DNA from 4 places in the Sodalis sp. RH19 genome. Region 3 is predicted to be linked to each of the others. Evidence: predicted binding sites of a transcription regulator. Region 3 holds the regulator's gene; each other region holds the start of a gene.

Region 1 (3,380 bases), 600 kb from region 3:
TGGCGATGGCAAAAATGGCCGCCAGGAACATGGTATAGGTGGCCATATGGGAGGCGGGATAGAACAGTACGCAGCCGATGATATAAAGCGACAGGCCGATCATAATGGCCATTTTGTAGCTGCTTTTGCGGATAACCATCGACGCCGGGATGGCAATCAGGAAATAACCGCCGTAAAAGGCGCTTTGCACCAGGGCGCTGGCAAAATCGCTCAATGCGAACACCGTTTTGAACTGGGTGATCAGGATATCGTTAAGGCTGGCGGCGCAGCCCCATAGCGGAAACAGGCAGGACAGCAGGATAAATTGAAACAACGGTGTTTTGTTTAAATAGCCGTCAGGCATTTGTACCGTATTGTGGCGCATGATGTTATTCCTGATGAAGGGTGGCAAGGAAATCATGGAACTGGGAAGCCTCGGCATAGGAACGCTGGGTGCCTTTACCCCGGACGCTGTAGGCGGCATAGGCGGACGCGTAGCGCATGGCCTGTTTGATATCGCCGCGCGCGACAAAATAATGCGCAAAACAGCCGATAAACGCATCGCCGGCGCCGCTGGTATCCACGGCGTCGACCGGTACCGGATCGACCCGGTACACCTCGTTGCCGCTTAGCCACATCGAGCCGCGATGCCCCATGGTAATAATCAGGTTCTTCAATCCTTTGGCCAGCAGCGAACGGCCGGCCAGCAGGATATGCTCCTCGCTGTCCACCGGCATGCCGGTCAGAATTTCCAGCTCTGTCTCGTTAGGCATAAAAAAGTCGCACCGGCAGGCATACGCGATATCCAGTTCCCGGGTGGCGGGCGCCGGATTAAGGATTACGGGAACCTGATGCCGGGCGGCAAAATCAATGGCGTGATAGACGGTGGCGAGCGGAATTTCCAGCTGCAGGATAATCAGCCGGCAGCCCTTGAGCTGTTCCGCCGCCCGATCGATGTCCTGCGCGCCGAGGTGATCGTTGGCGCCTTTGATAATCAGGATGCGATTATGTGAATCTGGATCGACAAAAATCGGCGCTACGCCGCTGGATACGCCCGCCACCGTTTCCACATAGCGGGTATCGACCCCATGGCGCACCAGGTTGTTAACGGTATTGTCCGCAAAGAGATCCTCGCCGACTTTACTGACCATCATCACCTCCGCCCCTAGCTTGGCGGCGGCTACCGCCTGATTGGCGCCCTTGCCGCCGCAGCCGATTTCAAAACCGGGGGCTTCCAGCGTTTCCCCGGTTTTAGGCATCTCTTTGATATAGGTGATTAAATCCACCATGTTGGAACCGATAACTGCGATATCCATAATTATTAGCCCTCATATTTTTAACCTTATTCAATGTTATTTTATTAACACTAACAAGACAAAAATGTTAGTAACATGACAATGATCACATCGTTTAATGAAAATTAAATTGCCACATGCCTATTGTAAGAGGCTTCTGTAATGTTATTATTCTCACATTATTATCGTGATAATCCACATAAAGGACATTAACATGACTTCCCCTGAAATCGATTTTGCCCCTTACATCGACCATACCCTGCTGGCGCAGGATGCCACCGAAGCGCAGATCACCACGTTATGCGGCGAGGCTAAACAGTGCGGATTTTATGCGGTTTGCGTCAATTCCGGGTATGTGCCGCTTGCGGCGCGCTTGCTGCGCGACAGCCCGGTAAAGGTCTGCTCGGTGATCGGCTTTCCGTTGGGCGCCGGCCTGACCTCCGCCAAGGCGTTCGAGGCGCAGGCGGCGATTGCGGCGGGTGCGCAGGAAATAGATATGGTGATTAACGTCGGTTGGCTCAAAAGCGGCAATATTGACGCGGTAACCGCCGATATCCGCGCGGTCCGCGAGGTTTGCGCGGCTATTCCGTTGAAGGTAATATTGGAAACCTGTTTGTTGAGTTCACCACAAATTGTCGCGGTTTGCCGGATATGCCGCGAACTGAAGGTGGCGTTTGTGAAAACATCCACCGGCTTCAGCACCGGCGGCGCAAAAGAAGAACATGTCAGGCTGATGCGCGAAACCGTCGGCGGGGAGCTGGGCGTAAAGGCCTCCGGCGCCGTACGCGATCGCCAGACCGCCACCGCCATGATCCTGGCCGGCGCCACCCGAATCGGCACCAGTTCAGGTGTCGCGATCGTATCGGGCAAGGCGTCCGCCAGCGACTATTAATTTCTGAGAACCCGGCGGAAATCGGGTCTGATAACGCAGGATGTCATATGGAAACGCGGCGCGAAGAAAGGATTAATAAACTGATACTCGCCCTGAAGCGGGAAGATAAGCTTCATTTGAAAGATGCCGCCGTCCTGCTGGGCGTCTCGGAGATGACCATCCGCCGCGATCTCAGCGCCGAACCCGCGCAGGTCGTACTGCTGGGCGGTTACGTGGTTAACGATCCGCGCAATAATAACGTTACCCACTATTTTGTTTCGGATCAAAAAGCCAAGCACGTTGAGGAAAAAACCCTTACCGGCCGCCTGGCGGCGGCGCTGATCGAGCCGGACGACACGGTTTTTTTCGACTGCGGCACCACCACCCCGTTTATCATCGATGCGATTGACGATGACCTGGCGTTTACCGCCGTCTGCTATTCCCTGAATACTTTCCTGGCGTTACAGGATCATCCTAATTGCAAAGTTATTTTATGCGGCGGCGAGTTCCACCCCGCCAACTGCATCTTTACGCCGCTGACCCAATATTCCATCCTGGATAATATCCGCCCCGATAAAGCGTTTATCTCCGCGGCGGGTATTGATATCGGTTTCGGCGCCACCTGCTTTAACTTTGACGAACTCACCATGAAGCATCGCGCGTTGTCCATGTCGCAGCAGGCGATCCTGGTGGCCGATCACAGTAAATTCGACAACATCAAACCCGCCTTTATCGGTGCTTTATCCTTGTTTCATACCCTGATAACCGACCAATCGCCGCCGCCGAAATTTCATGAGTATTGCCAACAGCATGACATCAGGCTGCTTTATCGCCGGGAATAGCTGAACGGCGGGCAAAAAAATGCCGGGCTGCTTACGCAGACCGGCATTGTTACGTTATCGCCGCCTGGGCCGACGGGTTTAAGCTTCTTTACCCGAACGGTTAGCGCGTTTACGGTCATTTTCGGTCAAATGACGTTTACGTAAACGCACGGACAGCGGTGTCACTTCCACCAGTTCATCATCATCGATAAACTCCAGGGCCTGTTCCAGCGACATCTTGATCGGTGTCACCAGCGTCGTGGCCTCATCGGTGCCGGAAGCACGCATGTTGGTCAGTTTTTTACCTGTCAGGCAGTTTACCGTCAGGTCGTTGGAACGGGTGTGGATGCCGATAATCTGGCCTTCGTACACTTCCGCGCCGTGGCCCAGGAACAAACGGCCGCGATCCTGCAG
Region 2 (3,380 bases), 410 kb from region 3:
GGATGCCACGAACAGATAATCCAGGGCGCCCAGTTGATCCACCAGGCAGCTCGGCAGCGGCTGGGGCTGGATACTGACCGCGCCCACCACTTCGCCGCGCCTTAGCCTTTCCTGGGTACGCGTTTCATCTTCCACCTGTAAATTAAGGCGGATAGGCGAATCGGTCAGCACCGGTTTCAGCGCCGGCAGCAGCCAGGTCGCCAGGCTGTCGGCATTCACCGCCAGCGACAGCAGCAGCGGCGTGTCGCTGCCGTTATCGGTGCCCAGCCATTCGTCCTCCAGCAATTCCACCTGATGCAGCAAGGCCAGCAGCTTTTGCCCTTGTTCGGTGGGCCGTGGGGGAATGGTACGCACCAGCAGCGGCTGGCCGAACAGGTTTTCCAGTTGTTTTATGCGCTGCGATACCGCGGATTGGGTGATACATAATTTTTGCGCGGCGCGTTCAAAACCCCGTTCCCGTATCACGGCGTCAAGCGCCTGCAGCGTCCGATAGTCCGGGCGTTTCATTCTTTATCCCCTGCGTCGATATCTCTGTGCATCAATAGGTACTTTTTGGTCACCGGTTTTCACTATGCCATAGATTGACCCGGTTGCGGACGCAAAATTTCAGCCGTGTCAGGCGCGGGCATCCGGGATGCGGCGGGTTGTGGCGGAATTCACGCCATCGGCGATGATATTGTTTTATAATACCGCCCACTTTCCGTAGCCAAGGGCTTAATTATTTATGACGCAGGATGAACTGAAAAAGGCGGTGGGCTGGTCGGCATTGAAGTATGTGAAACCGGGCACGATCGTCGGCGTCGGCACCGGGTCCACCGCCGCGCATTTTATCGATGCCCTGGGCAGCATCAGGAATCAAATCGAAGGGGCGGTCTCCAGTTCGGACGCCTCCTCGGCCAAGCTGAAGAGCCTCGGTATCCCGCTGCTGGATCTCAACAGCGTCGACGTGCTGGACATCTATGTCGACGGCGCCGATGAAATCAACGGCCAGATGCAGATGATCAAAGGCGGCGGGGCGGCCCTGACGCGCGAAAAAATCATCGCGGCGGTCGCGCGTAAATTTATCTGTATCGTCGATGGATCCAAACGGGTGGACGTCCTGGGCAATTTTCCCCTGCCGGTGGAAGTGATCCCGATGGCGCGCGCCTATGTGGCGCGCGAGCTGGTGAAACTGGGCGGATTGCCGGAGTACCGCCAGGGCGTGGTAACCGATAACGGCAATATTATCCTGGACGTGCGCAACCTGCGCATCCTGGACGCGGTGGCCCTGGAAGACAAAATCAACAGCCTGCCCGGCGTGGTGACCGTGGGCCTGTTTGCCCGGCGCGGCGCGGATGTGGCGCTGATCGGCACCGCCGGGGGCGTTCAGGTTATCGAGTAACGGGCCGGTTTTACCGCCGCCCGGCGCCGCCGCCGGCTTGCCACGCCGGCGGCGGCGGATGTTAATTTTGTTTACATAGCATCTTTTATCGCCGCAGGCGAAATTCAGTGATAAATGTCACATTTATGCCATCGGCCTGCTATATATATGACGCTTCTCCACCAGACCAGAGGATTTATCCATAGCAATCGCTTATGGCTGCGTCTTATGCTGTCTTAAGGATAAACGGCCCTGTTGCCGCCACGGTAATTTTTGTTATTTTGTCCGGGTGCTGTGTGTTGCAGTCGCATCTGAAGTCTCAAAAAGGGTCGGGAAATGGCAAAAGTATCGCTGGAAAAAGATAAGATTAAGTTTCTGTTGGTCGAAGGTGTTCACCCCAGCGCGGTGGATAACCTGAAACGCGCCGGTTATACCAATATTGAATACCATAAGGGCGCGCTGGATTCCGCGGCACTGAAAGCCTCCGTGCGCGACGCGCACTTTATCGGCATCCGATCCCGTACCCACCTGACGGAAGACATCTTTGCCGCGGCGGAAAAACTCGTTGCCGTCGGCTGCTTTTGTATCGGCACCAATCAGGTCGATCTGAAAGCCGCGCTGAAAAAAGGCGTGCCGGTATTCAATGCGCCTTTTTCCAATACCCGCTCCGTGGCGGAATTGGTGCTCGGCGAAATGCTGCTGATGATACGCGGCGTCCCGGAGGCCAACGCCAAGGCGCACCGCGGCCAGTGGAACAAGCAGGCGAGCGGCAGCTATGAAGCGCGCGGCAAGAAACTGGGCATCATCGGTTACGGCCATATCGGCACCCAGCTGAGTATCCTGGCGGAAGGCCTGGGGATGCAGGTGTTCTATTACGATATCGAGAGCAAACTGTCCCTGGGCAACGCGCGCCAGGTGGATTCGCTGCCTGAGCTGCTGGGTATGTGCGACGTGGTCTCCCTGCATGTGCCGGATACTCAGTCCACCCGCAATATGATGGGCAAGGACGAATTCGGCCATATGAAACCGGGGTCGCTGTTTATCAATGCCTCGCGCGGTACGGTGGTGGATATCCCGGCCCTGTGCGACGCCCTGGCCAGTAAACATATCGCCGGCGCCGCCGTGGACGTGTTCCCCGAAGAGCCCGCCACCAACAGCGATCCGTTCAACTCGCCGCTGTGTGAATTCGATAATGTGATCCTGACGCCGCATATCGGCGGCTCCACCGAGGAAGCGCAGGAAAATATCGGCGTGGAGGTGGCGGGCAAACTGGCCAAATACTCCGATAACGGCTCGACCCTGTCGGCGGTCAATTTCCCGGAAGTCTCGCTGCCGGAACATGGCGATAACGTCAGCCGTTTACTGCATATCCATGAAAACCGTCCCGGGATCCTGACCCGCATCAACCAGATTTTTGCCGAGCAAAGCATCAATATCGCCGCCCAGTATCTGCAAACCACGCCCGAAATCGGTTATGTGGTCATTGATGTGGAAACCGATACCGAAAATACCGCCCTGCAGCTGCTGAAGGCGATACCCGGCACTATCCGCGCCCGCCTGCTGTACTGATAGCTGCGCGCCTGACGTGGTCGACCCCAGCCCCGGCTTAGCAAGCCGGGGTTTTTTTATGGGTACCGCCCGCTTACCGCGCACGCCGGGTACACCACCGGGCCAAGGGCTGCCATCCGTCCCCGGCGGTTTACCAGCGCCAGTGCCGCGACGGGGTAACAATTTCCGGCAACGGGATATCCCAGGGCTCCGCCGGTATGGCGTCCACCTGCTGGCAATCGTGGGCCAGCCCGATGGGGTAGAAGCCGGCGCCGCGCCGCCAGTGCCGCAGGGTGCGATCGTAAAAGCCGCCGCCCATGCCCAGGCGCTGGCCCCGGGCATCAAAGGCCACCAGCGGGGTAAACAGGATATCGAGATGCCGCGCCGGCAAGAGTTGGGTCACGTCCAGCCGCGGCTCGCTGATATGCAGGCGGTTCAGCACCAGCGGCGTATCGGGCCTGTAGCGCAGGAA
Region 3 (3,380 bases):
CCTTGCCGCGCTGCGCAGCGCCATGGATTTAAAGGAACAGTAGCTGACCAGCGCATGCCAAAACGACAGCCGCTGCTGGTTGTCGGCCATCAGGTCGCGGCGGTAAAGCGGGCGCTGGGTACGCAGCAGCCGGGCGATACGGCTGAAATGGTAATAACAAAACTGTCCGACCGGATTATCCGGATGCCGGTCGGCAATTTTTTCCAGGGCCGACAGCGCGGTGGCCATGTTAAAACGCCCCGGCTGCCGGTGATAGAGAATATCATCCGCCAGTACCCGCAACCGCGCGGCAATCAACCGGGCGTTATAGCGGATAACCGCCTCGGCGTGGCTTTGCGCCACCAGTTTTTGTACTTCGTCCGGCTGGTGCAGGCTGACGGCGATATGCTCCTGCAAATCCAGCGCCACCTGGAAAGAACGCAGCAGGCGTTTGTACTGCAGCTGATCATTGGCCGACAGCATATAAAGCTGCTGGTATACCTGGGCAATCAGATCAATCACCGCCTGCTGGCGGGCAAACAGCGGCGGCAGGGCGGTTTCCGGATCGGTATGCTGTGTCAGCAGGGTATATTTCGCCTCGATATAATCCGCCAGCTCCCGATACAGCAGGCTAAGAGATTCCCGCATCGGCTGCTCCTTCCACAACCGGAACCACAGGGCGTTGAACAGTCCGTACCAGGCGGTGCCGGCAATATACAGCAGCGGCGGCACGACGGGCGGCACATTGCCGGCCAGGCCCAGGGTAAAGATGGCGGCGATAAGCGCGGCGGGCAATAAACGGCCGTGCAGCGGGCTGATTTCACCGGTAACGCCGAACAGCAGCGCCAGGCCGAGCATCACCAAGGGCAACGGCACCGGCACGGCCAACAGCACCTGGATCAGCACGCTGCTCAGCGCGAACAGCGCACCGCCGACGGCCAGGCGCTTGAAAAACCGTTTATGCAGGGTATCGAGGCCGGCGATATTGCAGCAGGCAGGGACCAACGAAAACAGCAGGCCGTTTTGCAAGCTGCCGAATAACAGGCCGGCGGCCACCGGCAGGCATAGCACGATGGTTTGCCGCAGGGCATAGTTTACTTCAGGGTGGTAGATTAACCGGCGCCACATACTGTCAGCAAAAAAAGCGTGGTACGAAGCACCACGCCTGTATAACGGGGCTATCAGCGCGTGCCGTAAACAACAATGGTTTTACCGTGCGCGGATATAAGATTTTGATCTTCGAGCATTTTAAGAATACGTCCTACCGTCTCGCGGGAACAGCCGACAATCTGGCCGATTTCCTGACGGGTGATTTTTATCTGCATGCCGTCGGGGTGGGTCATGGCGTCGGGTTGTTTCGCCAGGTTCAACAGGGTTTGCGCTATGCGTCCGGTAACGTCCAGGAATGCCAGGTTGCCGACTTTTTCCGACGTTACCTGTAAACGACTGGCCATTTGCGCCGACAGGCGCATCAGGATATCCGGATTCACCTGAATCAGCTGCCGGAATTTTTTATACGAAATCTCGGCGACTTCACAGGCGGTTTTCGCCCGTACCCAGGCACTGCGTTCCTGACCTTCCTCGAATAGGCCGAGCTCACCGATGAAATCTCCCTGGTTAAGATAGGAGAGAATCATCTCTTTGCCTTCTTCATCCTTAATCAGCACCGCCACGGCGCCCTTAACGATGTAGTAAAGCGTTTCAGCCTTTTCACCCTGATGTATAAGTGTACTCTTCGATGGATACTTATGAATATGGCAATGAGACAGGAACCATTCGAGAGTCGGGTCTGTTTGCGGTTTGCCGAGAACCATTCGCTGTTATCCTCTTTTGTCATCGCTATCCCAGGTTCGGGACATCGTATTCCCTGTTACGGCGCTTGTATTATTCACTCTGACTCCGCGTTTAAACGGAGCGACGTAAGGGAACTTATTAGGGTCTGGTAATGTGATGTTCCGATCGATCTCTTGCCCTTTCATTATCATGAGGCCGATCCAGCCTTGTTTTTAGCATAGGTTTGAAGCAGTGTCTTCTGTTGTCTTGCTTCAGCATGAAGTATGTTCAGTAACATTGCCAGTTTTCCAACAAAAATGTAGTCTGCTGGAAAGCTTTTCATCAGGAGTATCATAATGCAGGCACGGGTCAAATGGGTAGAAGGGTTGTCTTTCATGGGCGAATCCGCCTCGGGCCACCAGGTTTTGATGGATGGGAACGCGGGCGAAAAAGCGCCCAGCCCAATGGAAATGGTATTGATGTCGGTCGGCGGCTGCAGCGCCATTGATGTGGTATCGATTTTACACAAAGCGCGGCAGGACGTCCGGGACTGCGAGGTCAAACTCACATCCGAGCGCCGCGACGAGGCGCCGCGCCTGTTTACCCATATCAACCTGCATTTTATCGTCACCGGCGCCGGGCTGACCGACAAGGCGGTGGAGCGGGCGGTGACGCTATCGGCGGAAAAATACTGCTCGGTCTCACTGATGCTCGGCGCGTCGGTCAATATGACCCACAGCTTTGAAGTGCGCGACGAACGCCACGCCCCCGCCGCCTAACCGGCCCGCCAACACCGCACTCAAACCCGGCGTGTTCAAGGGAGAGCGCGCCAATGGGGTCGAATCGGGCATGGTTTCTCTGCCCGACCGAGCGCCCCATGGCACGGTATGCCCGCCAACACCGCGCTCAAACCCGGCGTGTTCAAGGGAGAGCGCGCCAATGGGGTCGAATCGGGCATGGTTTCTCTGCCCGACCGAGCGCCCCATGGCACGGTATGCCCGCCAACACCGCGCTCAAACCCGGCGTGTTCAAGGGAGAGCATGCCGATGGGGTCGAATCGGGCGTGGTGTTCCCGCCCGACCGAGTGCCCCACGGTATGCTAGGCCCGCCAACACCGCAGCGAATCCTGGCGTGTTCAAGGGAAAGCATGCCGATGGGGTCGAATCGGGCGTGGTGTTCCCGCCCGACCGAGCGCCCCACGGTATGCTAGGCCCGCCAACACCGCAGCGAATCCTGGCGTGTTCAAGGGAGAGCATGCCGATGGGGTCGAATCGGGCGTGGTGTTCCCGCCCGACCGAGCGCCCCACGGTATGCTAGGCCCGCCAACACCGCAGCGAATCCTGGCGTGTTCAAGGGAAAGCATGCCGATGGGGCCGAATCGGGCGTGGTGTTCCCGCCCGAGGCCTCGAGTTTACTTAATTTCCTTTCCTTCCAGCAACTGCTGTACCAGCGGCCCCATTATCAGCTCCATCGCCAGCCCCATCTTGCCCCCGGGCACCACCAGCGTATTAATATTGGAAATAAAGGAGCCTTGCAGCATCGCCAGCAGGTAAGGCAGGTCGATATGCGCCAGGCTACGGAAATGAATAACGACAAAACTTTCGTCAAGTGAGGGAATCGCCTTGGCG
Region 4 (3,380 bases), 710 kb from region 3:
CTCCATCGACGGCGTTTTGATATTAAATAAACGGATAAAATCCCCGACAGCCACCCGCTCGTCGGCGTGTTTCAGCCAACCGGCCTGATGGCTAAAGTAGCGCAGGGCGGTTAAAGTCATGTTTTCCTTAACCGACATGCCCAGCACCAGTCCGTCGCGCTTGCGATCCTCGGAAATATAGACAATGCCGTTGGCAAGCCCGTCCTGGGGCGACCTGGCGACCACGGCGCGTCCGTCGAGCGTCACGCTGCCGCCGGTGCGCCTGGCGGCGCCATAGAGGGTTTTCATCAGTTCGGTACGGCCGGCGCCCATTAGCCCGGCGCAGCCCAGGATTTCCCCCTGGCGCAGGGAGAAACTGACGTCATGCACCCCGGGGCCCGACAGGTGGCTGACCAGCAGGCGCTCCTCGCCCGGACGCTGCGCGACGCGCGGATACTGTTCCTCCAGGCGGCGGCCCACCATCATTTCAATCAGCCTGTCTTCCTGCAGCTCGTTTACCGGCCGTTCGGCAATAAACTGCCCGTCGCGCATCACCGTGACATCGTCGCAGATCTCGAAAATTTCCTTTAGCCGATGGGAGATATAGACAATACCGCACCCCTGCTGCTTCAGTTCGTTTATCACACTGAACAGCGATGCCGTTTCCGTATCGGTTAACGCATCGGTGGGCTCGTCCATGATGATCACCTGCGACTTAAAGCTGATTACCTTGGCGATTTCCACCATCTGCTGATCGCCAATCGATAATTCCCCCACCAACCGGTGGCTGCTATAGGCCAGGTTCAGGCGGCCCAGGAGTCGGTCCGCTTCGCGATACATCCGCTTCCAGTCGATGCCGCCGATACGGTTAAGGAATTCGCGCCCCAGGAAGATATTTTCGGCGATCGTCAGTTCAGGGATCAGGTTAAGTTCCTGATGGATGATACCGATACCGGCCTCCTGCGACGCCTTGGGGCCGCTGAAGGCAACTTCCTTTCCCATAAATATGAGCGTACCGGCATCCTTGCTGTAAATCCCGGTCAACACCTTCATCATGGTGGATTTACCGGCGCCGTTCTCCCCCACCAGCGCCATCACGCGGCCGGGATACACGGTCAGCGCCGCGCCGGAAAGCGCTTTGACGCCCGGAAACGACTTGTCTATCCCGCTCAGTTGCAGTAAGGGTTGCATAAATGCCTCAGAAGGTGACGCCGGAGCAGAGGATAACGTTGGCGAAGGGCGAGCACTCCCCGCTGCGAATAACGGCCCGGCTGTGGGCGGTCTGCGCTTTGAATGCCTGATGGCTGATATAGTCGATGACGATGGTATTGCCCTGCGCTTGCTCCAGCTGGGACAGCCCGGCCAGCAACGCCTGGTGCAGCGCGGGATTATGGGCGGCCATTTCGCTGGCGATTATCGCCCTTTCCACCTGCATCTCACTGGCCACGACGTCGAACACCTGTAAAAAGCCCGGCACGCCCTGGGTCAACGCCAGATCGATCCTGGCGGCTGTCGCGGGTATGGGCAACCCGGCATCGGCAATGACGATTTCATCGGTATGCCCCAAGCGGGAAATCAACGCGGAAACCTCGGCGTTGAGCAGTAATCCTTTTTTCATTGGCAGATCCTCCCAGCGAAACGTTTCGCTGGGCTGAAAATAATCACAAACGGGCCAAGCCACAAGCGGGAAACATCAAAAATGTGATCGCCATCGAAACGTTTCGCTGGACCAGGCGGCACGGCGGCGGCTGGCGTGACCACCGGCGCGTTGTTCATTATCGCCGGATAAAGAGCGGCCGCATCCTTGCCATGGCCTCAGGGCGCCATCTTTTGTTTGATCTCATAAATCACATCGTCCCATCTTTCTTCGCCACGCATGTTTAGACTGTGTTTATAGTCGTTGCCGCTGCGAAAAAAATCTTTTTTAATATCAATGATATCAATGGGGAAAAACATTTCACTTTCTGCATCCCACAACATATTCGCCCCATGGAGATCAGCGTGTATCATATTGACATTATTTAGTTTTTCCAGCATATCGACAAAGCGTTCAACTGCATCGTGCGGCAGGGAGCCCTCGGGAAGTGAATCTAACGTTATGCCGGGAATTTTGTACATTCTGTTATAAAAATTACCATCATTATCAGCAAATACCTTTGCCGATTCCGGGCCATAATATAAACGAAAGCTTTCAGCCTCCTTTTCCGCCAACATTTCAATATCTATATCGGCGTCGCCATCCGGATGTGGGCGCATCATCTTGATATACCAATTGGGATCCTGGCCATCCTGGAAAACGATACCGTAATCACCTTCACCAATCTGCGTACCGAGCAGGAGTTCAAGGTTAACGGATTCGTCATCGGGATCAAACACAGGCACTTTCCGCCCTTGCGCCGGCGCCACATTGACGGCGCTTTCATCAATTTTAAACCGTTTTGCCCAGGGAGGAATTTCACTAAACTGTTCAATATGCAAGGCAAACGAATATTCGTTAAACAGTCCCTCCTGGGGGAAATGGTATTGAGACAGCAGTGTTTTGGCCTGTTCAAGGTCGAACCCATCCAGGTCCTTGAGAATATCCACAGCATGCTTACGCGGCCTGAGTCCCGCCCGGCCGCTCATGCCAATCTTACGGAGATCGTTAATCCTTTCCCTAAAATTTTCGACATGAAATTTATTTTTCTTGAAGCGAAGGTTGATTTTTCGATGATTATTCATCAGAAAAAACTTGTATGCGGTTTGCGGATACCTTTTCACTTTAAAATATTTATTTTTAATTTTCAGATATGAATTATTATTTATATCCCAGCGCAGGCCAAGCTTATCAGGCGTGGACAAATCGAACGCGTTGACGCTCTCCCCGACAATATCCTTGGCAATGGCGCGTCGCAGCGTTTTGGCGACATGGATTGACGTCGGCGCTTCAAACAACCAGCGGCGACCGTCAAACTCGACGGGATGGCCGCGCCGGCCAGGCATAGCCCGATTAAAAATTTCATATTTAAGGCCTCTTTTGGGCACTACCGCCGCGCGCACAGGCACTAATTCTCCCTTCAGCTCAACCACCCTCATTATGACATTATCACCCATAGCCATTGTGTCTTTTGACCTGACTTCAATAATTTTACCGGCACCATAGTGTTTGGGATTAAGGTTATCAACCTGAATATATTCATAGGCGCCGTCAAACCTCACCTTGAACGACTTAATTCTTTTCTCTTGTCTAAACGTGAAGGCGGGTTTGTTATTGTGTGTGCCAAGATGCCAAGAATGGCTGATTTTTTCATGATATACCGGAATCCGGGATTCCGTTCCGTCATGGTTCCGCAATTTCACTTCGTGGGTTCTTTTCCCCGCGCTATACTTAAGTTCATAATTCTCGCCATATAATTTAATAA

Evidence for each region. The regulator CRP, encoded in region 3, controls carbon source genes, mostly activating them, when cyclic AMP is high. The targets are predictions, from matches to a motif close to ATGTGANNNNNNTCACAT.
Region 1: a site for CRP is predicted at 1,437-1,454, ahead of deoC (deoxyribose-phosphate aldolase). Genes of this name have one in related genera too.
Region 2: a site for CRP is predicted at 1,487-1,504, ahead of serA (phosphoglycerate dehydrogenase). Genes of this name have one in related genera too.
Region 4: a site for CRP is predicted at 1,679-1,696, ahead of rbsD (D-ribose pyranase). Genes of this name have one in related genera too.

Annotation. Positions count from the first base shown of each region.
Region 1 covers NZ_CP178734.1:4,527,585-4,530,964, forward strand. Annotated here, with positions in the region: gene fucP (L-fucose:H+ symporter permease) at 1-364, opposite strand, end outside; gene rbsK (ribokinase) at 369-1,295, opposite strand; gene deoC (deoxyribose-phosphate aldolase) at 1,489-2,166, shown strand; gene deoR (DNA-binding transcriptional repressor DeoR) at 2,214-2,987, shown strand; gene typA (translational GTPase TypA) at 3,066-3,380, opposite strand, start outside.
Region 2 covers NZ_CP178734.1:5,533,162-5,536,541, forward strand. Annotated here, with positions in the region: gene ACL2XF_RS24980 (LysR family transcriptional regulator ArgP) at 1-507, opposite strand, end outside; gene rpiA (ribose-5-phosphate isomerase RpiA) at 725-1,381, shown strand; gene serA (phosphoglycerate dehydrogenase) at 1,697-2,929, shown strand; gene ACL2XF_RS24995 (5-formyltetrahydrofolate cyclo-ligase) at 3,060-3,380, opposite strand, start outside.
Region 3 covers NZ_CP178734.1:5,125,225-5,128,604, forward strand. Annotated here, with positions in the region: gene ACL2XF_RS22975 (YccS/YhfK family putative transporter) at 1-1,107, opposite strand, end outside; gene crp (cAMP-activated global transcriptional regulator CRP) at 1,161-1,793, opposite strand; gene ACL2XF_RS22985 (hypothetical protein) at 1,961-2,149, opposite strand; gene ACL2XF_RS22990 (OsmC family protein) at 2,109-2,531, shown strand; gene ACL2XF_RS22995 (phosphoribulokinase) at 3,164-3,380, opposite strand, start outside.
Region 4 covers NZ_CP178734.1:4,411,510-4,414,889, forward strand. Annotated here, with positions in the region: gene rbsA (ribose ABC transporter ATP-binding protein RbsA) at 1-1,170, opposite strand, end outside; gene rbsD (D-ribose pyranase) at 1,178-1,597, opposite strand; gene ACL2XF_RS19865 (hypothetical protein) at 1,795-3,380, opposite strand, start outside.